3 regions of the Lentzea miocenica genome follow, and region 3 is predicted to be linked to each of the others. Evidence: riboswitches for the same ligand, from Rfam matches in the RefSeq annotation. Region 3 holds a riboswitch; each other region holds the start of a gene.
What was found. A riboswitch is a leader RNA that binds a small molecule or an ion and turns the genes downstream of it on or off. The one in region 3 is predicted to bind S-adenosylmethionine.
Positions count from the first base shown of each region.

Region 1: another riboswitch for S-adenosylmethionine. It lies ahead of SK803_RS29720 (aminotransferase class V-fold PLP-dependent enzyme); the one in region 3 lies ahead of SK803_RS31495 (methionine ABC transporter ATP-binding protein).
Region 2: another riboswitch for S-adenosylmethionine. It lies ahead of thrC (threonine synthase); the one in region 3 lies ahead of SK803_RS31495 (methionine ABC transporter ATP-binding protein).

Region 1 is NZ_JAXAVW010000027.1:12,618-18,399, reverse strand. Features, by position in the region: gene SK803_RS29730 (RluA family pseudouridine synthase) at 1-245, opposite strand, end outside; gene lspA (signal peptidase II) at 393-1,145, opposite strand; gene SK803_RS29720 (aminotransferase class V-fold PLP-dependent enzyme) at 1,169-2,503, opposite strand; SAM riboswitch class IV at 2,537-2,651, opposite strand; gene SK803_RS29715 (potassium/proton antiporter) at 2,724-4,211, opposite strand; gene SK803_RS29710 (M28 family metallopeptidase) at 4,342-5,277, shown strand; gene SK803_RS29705 (TetR/AcrR family transcriptional regulator) at 5,278-5,782, opposite strand, start outside.
Region 2 is NZ_JAXAVW010000018.1:178,858-184,639, reverse strand. Features, by position in the region: gene rpsT (30S ribosomal protein S20) at 72-338, shown strand; gene SK803_RS23065 (hypothetical protein) at 424-600, shown strand; gene SK803_RS23060 (hypothetical protein) at 611-883, shown strand; gene holA (DNA polymerase III subunit delta) at 994-1,971, opposite strand; SAM riboswitch class I at 2,050-2,193, shown strand; gene thrC (threonine synthase) at 2,205-3,461, shown strand; gene SK803_RS23045 (DNA internalization-related competence protein ComEC/Rec2) at 3,871-5,782, opposite strand, start outside.
Region 3 is NZ_JAXAVW010000029.1:75,243-81,024, reverse strand. Features, by position in the region: gene SK803_RS31500 (methionine ABC transporter permease) at 1-240, opposite strand, end outside; gene SK803_RS31495 (methionine ABC transporter ATP-binding protein) at 237-1,235, opposite strand; SAM riboswitch class I at 1,452-1,545, opposite strand; gene rsmA (16S rRNA (adenine(1518)-N(6)/adenine(1519)-N(6))-dimethyltransferase RsmA) at 1,634-2,464, opposite strand; gene SK803_RS31485 (transglycosylase family protein) at 2,626-4,035, opposite strand; gene SK803_RS31480 (TatD family hydrolase) at 4,339-5,160, opposite strand; gene metG (methionine--tRNA ligase) at 5,157-5,782, opposite strand, start outside.

The sequences.
Region 1 (5,782 bases), on a different contig from region 3:
GGCTTGTCGATGACGATGATGTCGTCGTCCTCGTGCAGGATGATCATGCCCTCGACCGGGATCGCCTGGACGGTGATCGGCTGCGGCGGCGCCGGCAGCGTGATCTCCAGCATCGCCCCGGCCACCAGCCGGTCGGACTTGCCCACGACGCGGCCGTCGATCAGCACGTCGCCGGCATCGGCGATGGCCACGATGACGGTGCGCGACAGACCCAGGAGCTTCGCGAGGCCGGCGTCGACACGCATGCCTTCCAGACCGTCGGGAATCGGCAGCGTTCGGTATCCGCTCACGCGGGGCCTCGACCTTCTTCTGGCTGGGGTACGCCTCACGGCGCCGGGGCCGGAGTTCACCTCCGACCGCGCCAGGCAGAACCCTGAATTTACCAGGAGCCGCTACTTCGGCTCAGGCAGCCCGTCCGGCTCCACCGGGACCGGAGCAGCGTCCTTGTGAACGGTCCCGTCGTAGTCGTGCTGCCTGAGCGCCAGCACGATGATCGTCGCGCCACCGCAGACGATCGCCATGTCGGCGACGTTGAACACCGGCCACACGCGGCCGAACGGGTCGAACAGCGACAGGAAGTCCACCACGTGGCCGCGCATCGGCCCCGGCTCGCGGAAGAGGCGGTCGGCGAGGTTGCCGACGGCACCTCCCAGCACCAGGCCGAGGCCGACGGCCCAGCCCTGGGAGCGGAGGTTGCGCGAGATCCAGAAGATGAACCCGGCGACGCCCAGCGCGATCAGCGCGAGGATCCACGTCATGCCCTCGGCCAGCCCGAAAGCGGCACCGGGGTTGCGGACGAACGTCAGGTACAGCACGCCGCCGAACAGCTTGATCGGCTCGGAGTCCTCCAGGAACGCCACCGACACGACCTTGGTGAGCACGTCCAGGGCCAGCACCCCGGCCGCCAGGATCGCGAGGGTCTTCGTCCTCGGTTCCGGCAGCGAACCGGCGATCGAGAACTCGTCCTCGTCGTCCGCCACCTCGGCGAGGGACTCCGCGGGCTTGTCCTCGACGACCGGCTTGACCGGTTCCTCGGCCCCGGCGGCGGGTTCCCCGACCGCCTCAGGCTCGCTGACCTGCTCTTCCGCAGGCTTCTCAGCTGCCTTGCCGGAGACCTTCTCCGCGGCCTTGGACTCGTCACTCACCACGTCATTGTCCACGAACGGGACTACGCGAGGAACGGCGGCAGGGTTCGGTTGTCGTCCTCGGGAACCCAGCGGCCGTCACGCTGTGTGTAGGTCCACTTCGGACCCTCGGTGACCAGGGCGCGCAGCGCCGCCACCAGACGATCCACGTGCTCGGCCGTCGTGCCGAGGCCGATCGACGCCCGCACAGCGCGTTCCTCGTGCGACCCGGCCTGCCTGACCAGGCGGCCCACGATCACGTGCGCGCAGAACGCGCCGTCGCGCACGCCGACGCCGTACTCCGCGGACAGCGCCGCCGCGAGGAAGCCCGCGTCGAAGCCGGAGATCGTGAAGCTGACGACGCCCACCTTGTCGGCGTCGCTCAGGATGGCCAGCTCGCGGAAGCCGGGGATCGTGCGCAGGCCGTCCTGCAGACGCGTCAGCAGCTCCTGCTCGTGCGCGATCGTCTGCTCCCAGTGCCGCGACAGGATCTCGCAGGCCGCGGCCAGCGCGTGCACGCCGACGACGTTCGGGCTGCCGGCCTCGTGCCGCTCGGGCACCGCGGACCAGGCCACGCCGAGCCGGTCGCCGTGGTCGGTCACCTTGGACGTCGCGCCGCCGCCGACCAGGTACGGCTGGGCCTGCTGCAACCAGTCGGCGCGGCCCACCAGCACGCCGGCACCGAACGGCGCGTAGATCTTGTGGCCGGAGAACGCGATGTAGTCGACGCCCAGCTCACGGACGTTGATCGGGCGGTGCGGGGCGAGCTGCGCGGCGTCGAGCGCGATCCGCGCACCGTGCCGGCGGGCGACCTTCGCGAGCTCCGCGACCGGCCACAGCTCCCCCGTGACGTTGGACGCCCCGGTGACGATCACGAGCCGAGGGCCGACCGGGGCGGCGGCCAACGCCCGGTCCAGCGCGACAACCGCGGCGCCGGACGAGGACGGAGCGGGGACGCGCTGAACGTTCGGGCCGCGCCACGGCAGCAGAGCCGCGTGGTGCTCACTGTCGAACAGGACGACGGCGGTGTTCTTGGGAACGCTGCGCGCCAACAGGTTCAGCGAATCGGTGGTGTTGCGGGTGAAGACGACGGCGTCGGAGGAGTGCGCCCCGACGAACTTGCGGATGCGGTCGCGGGCCTGCTCGTAGACGCGGGTCGAGACCTGGGAGGCGAACCCGGCGCCGCGGTGCACGCTGGCGTACCAGGGCAGCAGCTCGTCGACGGCGTCGCGCACCTCCTGCAGACAGGGCGCGCTGGCCGCGTGGTCGAGGTTGGCGTAGCTGACGCGCTCTCCGGTGACGAGCGGAACGCGCAGGTCAGCGCCGACGACAGCCGGAACAGCCGTGGTAACCGTGTTCGGGGTGATCGCGAGCGTCATCGAGCTGCCTCCGAGGCCAGGGGCCTTCGTGGAGGCCCGCGCTTGACCGGCGCCCTACGCGCCGGACCAGGTCCTCACCAAGGGCACCCCACCGCGGTAGGAGGGTTGCCGGCCAGCAAGCTTGGGCTTGACGCTGGCTCTCATGACCTGCCGACGACGTTAGCGGAGGGTGACCGCCTCGTCGACACCCGATCACATGCTGAGAAGCCTCGGAGACCGACTAATCGCCGGTCTCACCCTTCCACCGGGCGTAACGACCAGCGCGGTCCACGGCCCGTATGCGCCGCTCAGCGGCGTCGCGCGCTTCCTCGGTGGTGACGATGAGCAACTGGTCGTCGGTGTTCAGCCGGGTCGTCGGTTGTGGCGTGAAACTCTTCCCACCACGGACCACCAGGCTCACCGTGGCGCCGACCGGCAGCCGCAACTCGGTCATGTAGACGCCGTGCAGCTTCGACCCGCGCAGGATGTGCACCTGCAGCAACTCGGCGCCCAGCTCGTCCAACGGCGACGAGTCGACCTGCACCTCCTGCGCCTCCCCCGTGCGCACCAGCCCGAGGCGCCGCGCGAGGAACGGCAGCGTCGTGCCCTGCACCACGGTCAGCACGATGACCAGCACGAACACCGCGTCGACCAGCTCGCGCGCGCCCTCGACACCCTGGATCAACGGGATCAGCGCGAACACGATCGGCACCGCGCCGCGCAGTCCCGACCAGGAGAGGAACGCCTGTTCCCGCCACGGGACCTTGAACGGCAGCGAAGCGAGCAGCACGGACAGCGGCCTGGCCACGAACGTCACCACCACGCCCGCGATCAGCGCGGGCACCAGCACGTCGAGCAGCCGCGACGGCGAGGCGTAGAGGCCCAGTAAAACGAAGAGCCCGATCTGGGCGAGCCAGCCGAGACCCTCTGCGAACGAGAGGGTGTCGGCGCGGTGCGGCAGGCGGGCGTTGCCCAGAACGAGTGCGGCCACGTAGGTGGCGAGGAATCCGGACGCGTGCGCGAGATCGCCGGCGGTGTAGGCCATCACGCACACCGCCACGGTGGCGAGCGGGTACAGACCGGTGGAGGGCAACGCCGCCCGTCTCAGCCCGGCCCCGCCCAGGAAACCCAGCGCGACACCGATGAGCGCGCCCGCACCCAGTTCGTAGAGCACCAGCAGCGGCGCGGTCCACGAGATCGCGTCCGAGGACGCCAGCAGCACGACGGCGATGTAGACCGGCGCGTCGTTGAGACCGGACTCCAGTTCCAGCGCACCGGTGAGCCGCGGCCCGACACCCAACGAGCGCAGGACGCTGAAGACGGCGGCCGCGTCCGTGGACGACAGCACCGCGCCCCACAGCAACGCCATCCGCCAGTCGAGGCCGAGCAGGAAGTGCAACGCCGTCGCCGTCACGGCGACGCTCACCGCGACGGCCACTGTGGACAGTGCGATTCCCAGCCGCAGCGAGGACTTCACCGCCGACCACCGGGTGGTGAGCCCGCCCTCGGTCAGGATCAGCACGAGTGCCGCGATGCCGAGGGACTGGGTGAGATCGGCGTCGTCGAAGTTGATCCCGAGCACGGACTCGCCGAGGAGCACGCCGATGCCGAGGTAGAGCAACAACGAGGGCAGGCCGAGACGGATCGACACCCGCACCGCGATCACGGAGATCAGCAGTACGGCCGCGCCGATGCCCAGTACGACCGTGACGTCACCCACCTGGACCATTCTGGTTGATCACCACCGAATTGGACGAATCAGACGCGTTAACAACACCAGCCGTTCGCACCTACCGGGCTCATGCACGACAGAGCATGTTGATCAGTGGCTCAATCCCAACCCTGCACGGAGTTGAACCATGAGGATCCTGATCGCGCTGGCGGCCGCCTTGATGGTGACCGGAACCACAGCAGCGCAAGCGGCCGCTCCGGCGGCCATGGCGGCACCGAACATCGACGTCGCCAACGTGCGAGCACACCTCACCCAGTTCCAGTCGATCGCGAGCGCCAACGGCGGCAACCGCGCTCACGGACGTCCGGGGTACCTGGCCTCGGTGAACTGGGTGAAGAGCAAGCTCGACGCGGCCGGCTTCACCACGCGCGTGCAGTCGTTCACCTACGGCGGCGCCACCGGCTACAACCTGATCGCGGACTACCCCGGCGGCGACGCGAACAACGTCATCATGCTGGGTGGCCACCTCGACAGCGTCACCGCGGGCCCCGGCATCAACGACAACGGCACGGGCTCCGCGTCGCTGCTGGAGGTCGCCCTCCAGATGAAGGCGACCAACTTCCAGCCGACCAAGCACGTGCGGTTCGGCTGGTGGGGCGCGGAGGAACTCGGCCTGCGCGGCTCGACGGCCTACGTGAACTCGCTGTCCACCACCGACAAGTCGAGGATCAAGGCGTACCTGAACTTCGACATGACCGGTTCGCCGAACCCCGGCTACTTCGTCTACGACGGCGCCGACGGCCAGCCCTCCGGCTCGGTGGCACTGCAGCAGCGGCTGCAGGCGGGCTTCACCGCGATCGGCGTCCAGACCGAGCTGACCAGGGTCGGCGGCCGTTCCGACCACGCGGCGTTCGCGCGGGCGAACATCCCGACCGGCGGCACCTTCACCGGCGCCGAGCAGACCAAGACCGCGGCACAGGCCCGAAAGTGGGGCGGCACGGCCGGCCAGGCCTTCGACCGCTGCTACCACCGCTCCTGCGACACCACGTCGAACATCAACGCCACGGCGCTCGACCGCAACGCGGACGTGATCGCCTCCACGTTGTGGGCGGTCGCGGCCTGATCATCTGGCTGTGAGCACCTGCACGGCCTCGTCGAGCACCGGCTCGACGAGGCCGGGCACGGTCGCCCACATCTGCACCTGCCCCAGGTAGAGGCTGAACGCGATCAACGCGCGCTTCTTCGCGTGCCCGTGTTCGAACCCGAGCTGCTCGAACAGCTCGGTCAGGTAGTCGATCCGCTTCTTCGTGACGCGCTGGAGCACCGGCGCGATCACCTCGTTCTCGGCGCCCGCCTGCAACGCCATCTCCACCGAACCCTTGCGGGTGCGGTCGAGCACCGTCGCGAACAACGTCCTGAGCTTGTCCCGCGGGGACTTCTCCGCCTCGACGAGCTCGATGACCTTCTCGGTGTGCTCCCGCTCCCACCGCTCCACGGTCGCCTTGAGCAACGCCTCCCGGTTCGGGAAGTGGTGGTAAACGCTGCCTTTCGTGGCACCGGCACTCGCCGCCAGCGGTTCGATCGCGACCGCGCCCAGCCCGCCGTCCGCGAGAGCTCTCAGCGCTATC
Region 2 (5,782 bases), on a different contig from region 3:
AGAGCCGGTCTCTGATCGGTGCCGACAAAGCGCGTCACGAACTCCGGTTTCGACAAGAAGGGTGATGTCGCATGGCGAACATCAAGTCCCAGCTCAAGCGGATCAAGACCAACGAGAAGGCTCGCCTTCGCAACAAGTCGGTCAAGTCGTCCCTCAAGACGGCCATCCGCAAGTTCCGCGAGGCTGCCGAGGCCGGTGACAAGGCGAAGGCCCTGGAGCTGCTGCAGGACGCGTCCCGCAAGCTCGACAAGGCCGCCACCAAGGGCGTCATCCACGCCAACCAGGCCGCCAACAAGAAGTCGGCGATGGCCCTGCGCGCGAACGCCCTCGAGGGCTGATCACGCTGTAGAGCTTTGAGAAGGGCCCGCTCCTCGTCGAGCGGGCCCTTTTCGCTGTCTCGGTGGCGCGGTAGGTATTGGGGTCATGGAATCGCTTCCGCGCATCGACTTCGTGGAGTTGCACGACCTCGACGGCACGCCGGCCGCGTTGCGCACGCTGCACACGGAGTCCATCGCGTTCCGGTGCCGATCATCGGATCGTCGACCTGTGCGCGGGGTCGGGCGGGCCGGTGCCTTTGATCCAGCGGCGGCTGCCCGATGAGTGCTGTTCCGTGGACTACGTGTCGTCGTCCGTCGACGCCACCGACTGCGAGGTCGAGGGGACGCGGACGATCTACGGCGCCTTCCACCACTTCCCGCCGGCGCTCGCCCGGCGGATGCCGCAGAACGTCGTCGACACCCGGCAGCCGATGGTCGTCGTGGACACCAAACGGCCGTTTCTCTACGTGCTGCTGTTCCCGTTCCTGACGACGTTGGCCGTGCCGCTGTCGGCGCCGCTCCAGCGCAATCCCCCCTACCGCGCTACCTGCTGCGGCTGGCGCTGACCTACGTCGTGCCGGTGCTGCCGTTCATGATGTTCTTCGACAGCGTCGTGCCCGGCTTCACGGGAGCCCAGTACCTGATCGGGATCCCGCTGCGGTGATCTTTCCTGGGATCAGCGGCGGCTGTGCGCGGCGACGATCCTGAGCACGGCCCGCTCCAGCGCGTAGTCGGCGTCGGCCGCCACGCCCTTCACGTCCGCGTTCAGCCCCGCGACCACCTGCATCGCGTCGGCGAGACCGGACTGGTCCCAGCCGCGGGCCTGGGCCTGCGCCTTCTTGATCTTCCACGGCGGCATGCCGAGCGGGCCGGCCAGGCTGAACGGGTCGGCCCGGCCCACCGCGGACACCCGCGCGACCGTGCGCACCGCGTCCGCCAGCGCGTCCGCGACCAGCACGTGCGGCACACCGAGCTGCATGGCCCAGCGCAACGCCTCCATGGCACCGGCCCGATCACCGGTCACGGCCTTCTCGGCGACCGCGAACCCGGTCACTTCGGCCTTGCCCTGGTGGTAACGGCGGATCTCGTCGACCGTCACCTTGCCGTCGGTGTCCGACACGAGCTGCGACGACGCCGCGGCGAGCTCACGCAGGTTCGTGCCCACTGCGTCGATGAGCGTGGCGACGGCCTCGGAGTCGATCTTGCCGCCCGCCTGCCGCACCTCGTTGCGCACGAACGCCTCGCGCTCAGCGGCCTTGGTGATCTTGGCGCACTCGGTGACCGCGGCACCGGCCTTCTTCAGCTGTCCCGGCAGGTCCTTGGCCGCCTTGCTGCGACCACCGCCCGTGTGCAGGACGACGAGCGTGACGCCGTCCGCGGGCGTCTTGAGGTAGGAGAGCACCGTGTCGGCGACCTCCTTGCCGATGTCCTGCGTGTTCTGCAGAACGATCACGCGACCCTCCGCGAACAGCGACGGGCTCACCAGTTCGGCCAGCTCCGGAGCCGTGAGATCAGTCACCTGCACACGGGTCAGATCGGCGGTCGAATCGACCTTGCGTGCTGCGTCGAGAGCCGCTCGAACAGCACGTTCGACCAGCAACTCCTCCTCGCCGATGACGAGGTGCAGTGACTCCGGTGCGCTCACGCTCCGCATCTTCCCACGTCTCGAATCGTGGACGTCGGTGGCTGAGCAACGGACCGGTGCCGTAGCTTGATGGCCACAACTGAACACCGCTCATCCAGAGGGGCAGAGGGAACGGCCCGACGAAGCCCCGGCAACCGGCGTCAGCGCTATGTGCAGAGCCATGCACAGAGTCATGCGCAGACGATCACGGTGCCAATTCCGACCCGTTCGATTTCGCGGGAAAGATGAGGAGATACCTCGCGATGACTGCTGTCACTGTGCCCACGAGCACCAAGTTCGACCTCGGCCCTGCCCGGGCACTGCTGTGCCGGGAATGTGGGAATGAAACCCCTCTCGCTCCTGAGTACGCCTGTCTCGAGTGTTTCGGGCCGCTGGAAGTGGCCTACGACTTCGGGAAGATCCGGCGCGAGGACATCGAAGCCGGCCCCAGGTCAATCTGGCGCTACCGCGGCCTCCTCCCTGTTCCGTCCACTGTGGAACAGCACCCGAACACCGACCCCGGCGGCACCCGCCTGGTCGAGGCCCACAACCTGGCCAAAGCCCTGGGCGTGCGCAAGATCTGGGTGAAGGACGACACCGGCAACCCCACCCACTCCTTCAAGGACCGCGTGGTCGGCGTCGCGCTCGCCGCGGCCCGCGAACTCGGCTTCAAGGTGCTGGCCTGCCCGTCCACCGGCAACCTGGCGAACGCCGTCGCCGCGGCCGCCGCCCGCGCGGGCTGGAAGTCGGTCGTTCTCGTTCCCTCCAATCTCGAACGCGCCAAGATCCTCATGAGCGCCGTCTACGAAGGCGCCCTGATCGCCGTCGACGGCAACTACGACGACGTGAACCGCCTCGCCCAGGAGCTCGCCGCGGAGAACGAGGACTGGGCGTTCGTGAACGTCAACGTCCGCCCGTACTACGCGGAGGGCTCGAAGACGCTCGGCTACGAGGTCGCCGAACAGCTCGGCTGGCGCCTGCCGGACCAGATCGTCGTGCCGATCGCCTCCGGCTCGCAGCTCACCAAGGTCGACAAGTCGTTCCGCGAACTCGGCCAGCTCGACCTCGTCGAGGCCACCCCGTACAAGGTGTTCGGCGCGCAGGCCACCGGCTGCTCCCCGATCTCCACCGCGTTCAAGGCGGGCCACGACGTCATCCGCCCGGTCCGCCCGGACACCATCGCCCGCTCGCTGGCGATCGGCGCCCCGGCCGACGGCCCCTACGTGCTCGACGCGGTGCGCCGCACCAACGGCGCCATCGAGGACGTGACTGACGAAGAGGTCGTCGAGGGCATCAAGCTCCTCGCCCGCACCGAGGGCATCTTCGCCGAGACCGCCGGCGGCGTGACCGTGGCGACGGCGAAGAAGCTGATCGAGTCGGGCCAGCTCGACCCGGACGCCGAGACCGTGCTGCTGATCACCGGCGACGGCCTCAAGACCCTCGACGCGCTCGGCGACACGATCGGCCCGCGCGCGACGGTCCCGCCGACGGCCGAGGCCGTCATCAAGGCACTGGGTTAATCACCTCCTTCCGGCTCGGGGACGCGCGTGCGTCCCCGAGCCGCGTGGTGCTCGGCCATCACGTTTCTGGCTCGCTCCGATTCCTGGCACGCTCCGATTCCTGGCATGCTCCGGGCGTGGACACGTGCCCTACCTGCTCCGCGCCGCTGACCGGCCGGACCGTCCGCCAGGCTTCGCCTGACGACCCTCTTCGCGCACGGCGCAAAGACATACGTGAGCTACGGCGATGCGAAACGTGCCGCCACGTCGCCTGGCGACCTGAAGGCGACATGGGCCCGTGGTCCGATGGCGGATCGCTCCCTGAACACGACTACGTCTTCGCGACGCTGCGATCGACTCCAGATCGCCCGCCGTGGCCTTCGACACTGCGACTTTGCCTGCCACTGGCCGACAGCCTCCTCGATCACGATCACTGAACACGTTGTCTCACAGGGAGATCCCGTCCGTCTTGACCCAGCCGGTGCGCGGGAAGCGTTGCAGGCCCTCCATGACGTGCGGTCCGACCGGCTGCACGTTCGCGCGCCACGCCACGATCCGTTGCGGCCACGGGGCTTCCGCCTTGAGCACGTTGTAGTGGTAGTCGTTCCAGTCGTGCGGCGTGATCCGCAGGTCGTCGTCGAACACGTACTCCGAGACGAGAGCGAAAGCCTCCTCCGGAGTCGTGGCCTTGGTGGGCGGCAGCACGTGCGTGGCCGTCGCCTTGTGTGTGAGGGCGCGTGTGCCGTCCTCTAGCGTTTCGCAGATGTAGTAACTGAAATCGGGTTTTAGCTCGTCGTGCGGCCACGGCGAAGCCGAGTAGTTCATCTGCCACAGCGCCCACGCGAGCCCTGGCGTGCCACCGGGGATCGGGTAGCGCGCGTTGAACAGCCTGATCCAGACGTCGTCCATCTCTTCTCCTTCGTACGATTCGGTTTCCCGGCAACACCGCCAGGTCTCCGTCCTGGTCCGTGCGCAACACCAGCGCACCTCCCGCCCGCAACATGTCGATCACCTGCGGGCTCGGGTGCCCATACCTGTTGCCCGTGCCGACGCTCACCAGCGCCACTCGCGGCCGCACCGCCTTGAGGAACGCGGGCAACGAGTACCGCGAGCCGTGGTGCGGCACTTTGAGCACCTCGGCCGCGAGGTCCCGCTGCCCCAGCAACGCCGACTGGCCGGCCAGTTCGACATCACCGGTGAGCAGCACGCGGCCCGCTTTCGTGTGGGCTTTGAGCACGAGCGAGTAGTCGTTCACGGTCGTGTTCGCGTCTCCCGGGGTTGGTGGCCGTCGTGGGCCCAGCACCTCCAACTCCAGTCCGGGCAAGGAAAACCGTTCACCTGCCTTCGGTTCCGCGACACGCACGCCGTTCCTGCGGGCCTGCTCGTTGACCTCCCTCCACGCCCATGCGGGCTCCTTGAGCGGGCCTGTTGCCACCGCGCCCACCGCACGCCCGGTGAGCACCGCTTCGAGGCCTCCGACGTGATCCGCGTGGAGGTGCGTGAGCACGACCAGCGGAATCTTCTTGACTCCCAACGTCTTCAGGCACCGGTCGACCGCACCGGGATCGGGCCCGGTGTCGACCACGACCGCGCTGTCGGCGTCGTCCGTCGCGAGGACCAGCGCATCGCCCTGGCCGACGTCGCAACTGACGACCGTCCAGCCGTCCGGCGGCCAGGCCGGCGCGGCGATCTTGAGCGGCACCAGCACGACGAACCCGCCGACGAGCACCGCGACGACCAACGTGCGCGTCTTCTTGAGCCGCAGCAACGTGATGACCACGGCCACCACCGCGGTCAGCGCGAGCGCCCCGATCCAACCCTCGGGCCAGCCGACCGCCGCGCCAGGCACCGTCGCCGCCTGTCGCCCGACCTGGATCAGCCAGGTCACCGCGGGCCCGGCAACGTGGGTGATCAGTTCGGCGGCACCGGGCCAGAACGGCGCGACCACCGCGGTGAGGACACCCAGCACCGTCGCCGGCGCGACCACCGGCCCGGCGACCAGGTTCGCCACCACCGACACCAGGCTCACCTGCCCGGACAGCCCCGCCACCACCGGAGCCGTGGCAAGGCTCGCGGCCGTCGGCACCACGATCGCCTCGGCCAGCCCGTTCGGCACGCCGCGCTGCTTGAGCGCCCGCGCCCACCTCGGCGCAACGAGCACCAACGCCGCCGTCGCCACGACCGACAACGCGAATCCCGGATCGCCGCCCAGTGCCGGGTCGATCAGAACCAGCACGAGCACCGCGGTCGCAAGGCTCGGCACCGCGGACCGCTCCCGGCCCAGCACCAACGCCAGCAGCGCGACGGCACCCATGACCGCGGCCCTCAACACACTGGGCTCT
Region 3 (5,782 bases):
GAGCGCGACGAGCAGCACGATGAACGGCATCGAGCGGCCCAGATCGGTGACGAAGCTCAGAACGCGGTGCACCGCGACGTTCGGCCGCAGCCCACCTTTGGCGGTGAGCTGCAGCCAGACTCCTACGGGAACTCCGAAAACAGTGGCGATAACAGTGGAAACGCCGACCATGTACAGCGTTTCCCCAGTGGCCTCGACGAGGAAGCTGACGACGTCGGACCAGGGTGTTGCAGACCTCACGCAGCTACTCCCTGCGGGCCCTTCAGGGACCTCTGCACCGAGCCGCCGGCCTCGCCGATCCACTCCAGAGCGGAGTCCGAGCGCTCGCCGTTCAGGCCGAGGCGGAACCGCGCGACCGGGGTCTCGCCCAGCCGCGTGAGGCCACCGCCGACGATGTTCAGCTCGACACCGAACCGGTGCGCGGCCTCGGGCAGCAACGCGCCGACCGCGGCGAACCCGACGAGCACGACGTCCGCGACGCGGTCGTAGCTGCTCTCGTTGATCGGGTTCAGGTCGACGGCGGGCAGCAGCGCACTGCTCGTGCGGCTCGCGGCGTCGTTGACCAGGTCGAGAACCTTGCCGTGCTCGACGACGCGGCCCTGCTCCAGCACAGCGACGTCATCGCAGATCTTGCGGACCACGCCCATGTCGTGCGTGACGACGAGAACGGTCACACCCAGCTCAGCGCGCGCACGGTCGAGCACCGTCAACACGGAACCGGTGGTCTCCGGGTCCAACGCGGACGTGGGCTCGTCAGCGAGCAGCACCGACGGGTTCGCGGCGAGCGCACGCGCCACAGCGATGCGCTGACGCTGCCCACCGGACAGCTGGTCGGGGTAGGAGGCGGCCTTGTCGGTCAGCCCGACGAGGTCCAGCAGCTCGCCCACACGGGTGCGGCGCTGCGGTCCGGGCACGCCCGCACTTTCGAGCGGCAACGCGATGTTGCCCGCGGCCGTGCGCTGCCGGAGGAGCGAATCCCCTTGCGGCACAACGCCGATCTGCCGACGAGCGGCCCGGAGAGCCGACCCGTCGAGGCTGGTGATGTCCGTGCCGTCGACGCGGATCGCCCCCGAGTCGGGACGCTCCAGCAGCGCAACGCAGCGCGCGAGCGTCGACTTGCCGGCCCCGCTCGGGCCGACGACGCCGAGCACGGTGCCCGCTTCGACGTCGAGGGTCACGCCGTTCAGGGCGTTGACACCCTGGAAGGACTTGGTGAGGTTTTCGACAGTGATCACATCTGCTCCACGGCTGCGCGCGACGACACACAGCCCGTTTTTGACGGACGTGCGCTGTCGGGGTCTGCTCAGGTGTGCGCCACTCGGTGACTGAGTGCGCGTCAAAGGACTTTTAGAAGGCGCCTTAGACGAGGTGGCGACGACATGCAGAAGCGGTGCGACGGCACTGGTCGACAACTCGACGGCGCGTCAGCATTCGCGTGGTACCCATGTGATCCTCCATCGGTCCTGGCGTTAGCACCTGCCCGCATCCAGCGGGTGGTTGCTGCGACGTCGTAGAGCCAGGTCTCTCAGTCGCTCCGGATGGCACTTAGCAGTCAACCGGACAGACGTCCGGTTGCGCAAGCCAGATTCCGATTCGTTCGACAGATCACACTGATGGCCGAAGGATCCCCGGCCTAGGCCTCGGCAATCCGGATGAAGTCGATCACGCTCAACTGCTCACCCCGAGCCTGAGGATCAACCCCGGCCTTCTGAAGCAGCTCGTCGATGTTCTGCGTGTTGCCGGCCCACCCCTTGAGCGCAGCCCTGAGCGTCTTCCGCCGCTGCGCGAACGCCGCGTCGACAACCCCGAACAACCGCTTCCGATCCACAGTGGACAACGGCTTTTCCCGCCGCTGAAAGGCAACCAGCCCAGAATCGACGTTGGGCGCAGGCCAGAACACGTTCTTGCCGATCGCGCCGGCCTTCCGCGCCTCCGCGTACCAGGCGAGCTTCACACTGGGCACGCCGTAGATCTTGTTGCCGGGCTTGGCCGCCATCCGGTCCGCCACCTCGGCCTGCACCATCACGAGCCCCTTCTCCAGGGTGGGCAGCTCGCTCAACAGGTGCAGCACCACCGGCACCGCGACGTTGTACGGCAGGTTGGCAACGATCGCGGTGGGCTGAACGGGCAGATCCGCCGCAGTCACCTTCATCGCGTCCATGAGGACCACATGAAGCTTCCCGGCGTTCCCCGGATCCATCTCACCAACGGTCTGCGGCAGCCGCTCGGCCAGCGGCGGGTCGATCTCCACGGCCACGACCTGCCTGGCGGCGGGGAGGAGGGCGAGCGTCAGGGATCCCAGGCCCGGCCCAACCTCCAGGACCACGTCGTCCTCGGTGAGGTCGGCGGCGGCAACGATCTTGCGGACCGTGTTGGGGTCGTGCACGAAGTTCTGGCCGAGCTTCTTGGTCGGGCGAATGCCCAGCTCTTCAGCTAGACGGCGAACTTCGACAGGTCCCAGCAGGCTCACCGGAGCATTCTCGCAGGTGGGTTCAGAGGGCGGGTGGTCGCCATGCGTGGGGGCCGTGCGGGTCGGGCTGCGTTGACGGGCGCCACGGCAAAGGCCGCCCCCGGCGAACCAGGAGCGGCCTCAGCGAACCAATGCCAGCAGCGGAAGCTGCGGGTCTACGGCAGACCCAGCTTGGCCCGGCAACCCGGCCACGCCCCGTACGTGCCACCAGACCGATCACGCAGCTTCGTCGCGATCGCGATCTGCTGCTCACGGGTCGCCTGGTGCGGAAGCTGCGCAAAGGCGGTGCCACCGTTGGAGGCCCACGTGCTGGCCGAGAACTGGAGGCCGCCGTAGTACCCGTTACCGGTGTTGATGGCCCAGTTGCCGCCGGCCTCGCACTTGGCGAGGCGGTCCCAGACTTCGCTGTCGGGCAGCGGCTTGGTGCCGACGGTGATCTTCTTGGGCTTCGGCTCCTTGGTGACCTTGCCGCCGATCTTCTCGCGGCTGATCTCCTTGCCGTTCTTCACCGTCACGCGGTACGTGGAGGTCTGCTCGCCCGGCACGCCGGGGTCGGTGACGGTCTGCTGACCCACGGTCATGTTGGGGTCGTTGGTCTTCTCGACGGGCGGGGCGACCGGCTCGTTCACGTTGATGACCGTGACGCCGGTGCGGGAGATGTAGACCTCGGCGCCGGTGGCGAGCTTGACGTCCATGCCGGACGCGACGGCGTCCTCGGGGCCGAGGGTGAGGTTCTCGCCCTTGAGCAGTTCGTCGACGGTGAGGGCGGTCGTCTGGACCTCGCGGACCGGGTTCGCGCCGTCGAAGAGCTTGATGTTCTTGCGGGTCTTGACCTCGACGTTCATGCCTTCGAGAGGCACGTCCTGCGAGCCGGGGGCCGACATCCAGGCGCCTTCGAGCGGCACGCCCATCTGCTTGGCGGCTTCCTCGACGGTGACCGAGCGGACCCAGTCCTCGCGAGCCTGGCCGTCGACGCTCATCTTCAGCAGGCGGCCGCGGTCGAGGCTGATCTTGCCGCCGTCGGAGACCGGGGCGTTCAGCGAGGGCGACAGGGCGTCGTGCTCACCGACGACGATGCCTTCCTCCGCCAGGACCTCGCCGACCGTGCCCTCGTAGGAGTGGACGGTCTGCAGTGCACCGTCGACCTCGACGGTCAGCGACTTGTCCATCGCCATCGCGGTCACGCCGCCGCCGGAGATCGACACCAGCACCGCGGCGACCGCGCCCTTGAGGAAGCGGCGCTTCCAGGACGTGGCGGCCGTGACGAGCAGCTGCGGGTCCTGCTTCTCCTCTTCCTCCGACGGGAGGACGAGGGGCGGCATGATCGTCGTCTCGGCGTTGATGAGCCGGATCAGCTCGTCGACGTCGACGTTCGCGGTGGCGAGCAGCTCGTCGGCGTCCGGGCCCAGCACCTCGAGCACGTCCGCGGGCGAGATCGTCAGCGCACCGGCGGGGAAGCTCGGGTGGGGATCGGCGACGCCTACCGCGGTAGTGCCGACCGGCGTGAACCAGTCGGTGTCGTCGTTGAAGTCGTACGGAGCGGCACTTCTGTCGCTTCCAGACACAGGGTCGATACCTCCATTGCGGAAGCGCCGAGGCCACCGCACAGTTGGCGTTGACAAGATCATTCGAGTTGGAGCTCGAAGGTTCCCGGCAACTCCTCCTACGTGGTCTCGCTTTTTCGCGCTTCTGGCTTGGGTCCCGCCCCGACTGCGGGCGTGCTCCGAACCGACTGGGTCGGTCCAGGTGGCACGGTCACGGGACAGTAACGGGGTCGCGGACGTTGCGCAAACACCCCCGCCAATGTTGTGACCTCAGTCACCCCATGGGGGTAGTAACCCTTTGCTCCGTTCGTCTTACAACGCATTTCAGTAGCCAAGCCCGAACACTCGTTGAGCATTACGGGTGACGGCGGAGCAGAGTTCAGAAAGATCTTCGCCACGGAGCGTGGCCAGATCTCGAACTGTGTAATTCACACAATAGGGTTCATTCGGCCGCCCCCGGTACGGATGAGGCGTCAGGAACGGCGCGTCCGTCTCGACCAGAAGCTGATCTTGCGGCACCAGCTGGGCCGCTTCCCGCAGCGCGCGGGCGTTCTTGAACGTCACCGGCCCCGCGAACGACAGCACGTACCCCGCGTCGACACACCGCCGGGCGAAGTCCGCGTCGCCGGAGAAGCAGTGGAACACCACAGTGGACGGTGCGCCCTCGGCGTCGAGCACCTTGAGGATGTCCTCGTGCGCGTCCCGGTCGTGGATCATCAACGGCTTCCCGACGCGCTTGGAAAGGTCGATGTGCCAACGGAAAGCCTCGTGCTGGGCGGCCGGCGGCGAGTAGTCCCAGTAGTAGTCCAGACCGGTCTCGCCGATCGCGACCACGCGAGGGAGCACGGCCAGCCGTTCCAGTTCGGCCTTCTCGACATCGCCGAACGAAGAGGTGCGCGTCGGGTGCACGGCCACCGCCGCGTAGACCCGAGGGTCCCAAGTGGACGCCTCGGCAGCCCACCGCGCGGCCTTCAGGTCGTCCGCCACGGTGACCACGTGCGAGACACCGGCGGCCTCGGCCCGGTCCAGCAACGCGGCCACGTCAGCGGCGTCGACGGCGCCACACGCGTCGAGATGGGTGTGAGCGTCGATCACCGGTGCCGGAAGAGCTTCCGGCACCGGTGGTCGTTCACGCGTGTCGGTCACTTGACGATCGGAGCCCACTCAGGCCCGGTCTCGCCCAGCTCCGGGTCGAGCTTCGCGAACAACGGCGACGGCTTGCCCAGCGGCCGGCCCGCCTCGATCGGCGTCGACTCCCAGCGAGCCTGCTCACCGGCGTAGTCACCGGTCAGCACCGGGTAGGAGCGGTCAGGCACGTCCAGGTCCTCAACCTCGGTCACCTGAGGCTGTGCGGCCCACACGCCCGTGCCACCCAACGCCTCGTGCACCTTCTGCGCCGAGTGCGGCAGGAACGGCGTCATCAGCGTGTTGGCGTCCTGAACCACCTGCAGCGCGGTGTGCAGCACCGAGTCACGGCGGTCCGGGTCGTCCTTGAGCTTCCACGGCTCCTGGTCGGACAGGTACTTGTTCGCCGCGGAGATCACGCGCATGGCCTCGCCGGACGCCTGCTTGAACCGCGAGCGACGCAGGTGCGCGCCGACCGTGTCGAACGCCGCCTTGGACTGCGCGAGCAGCTCGTGGTCGGCAGGGGTCAGCGCCGTGGCCTTCGGGATCGCGCCGACGTTCTTGTGCGCCATCGAGATCGAGCGGTTGACCAGGTTGCCCCACTCGTTCGCCAGCTCGAAGTTCGTCCGGCGGACGAACTCCT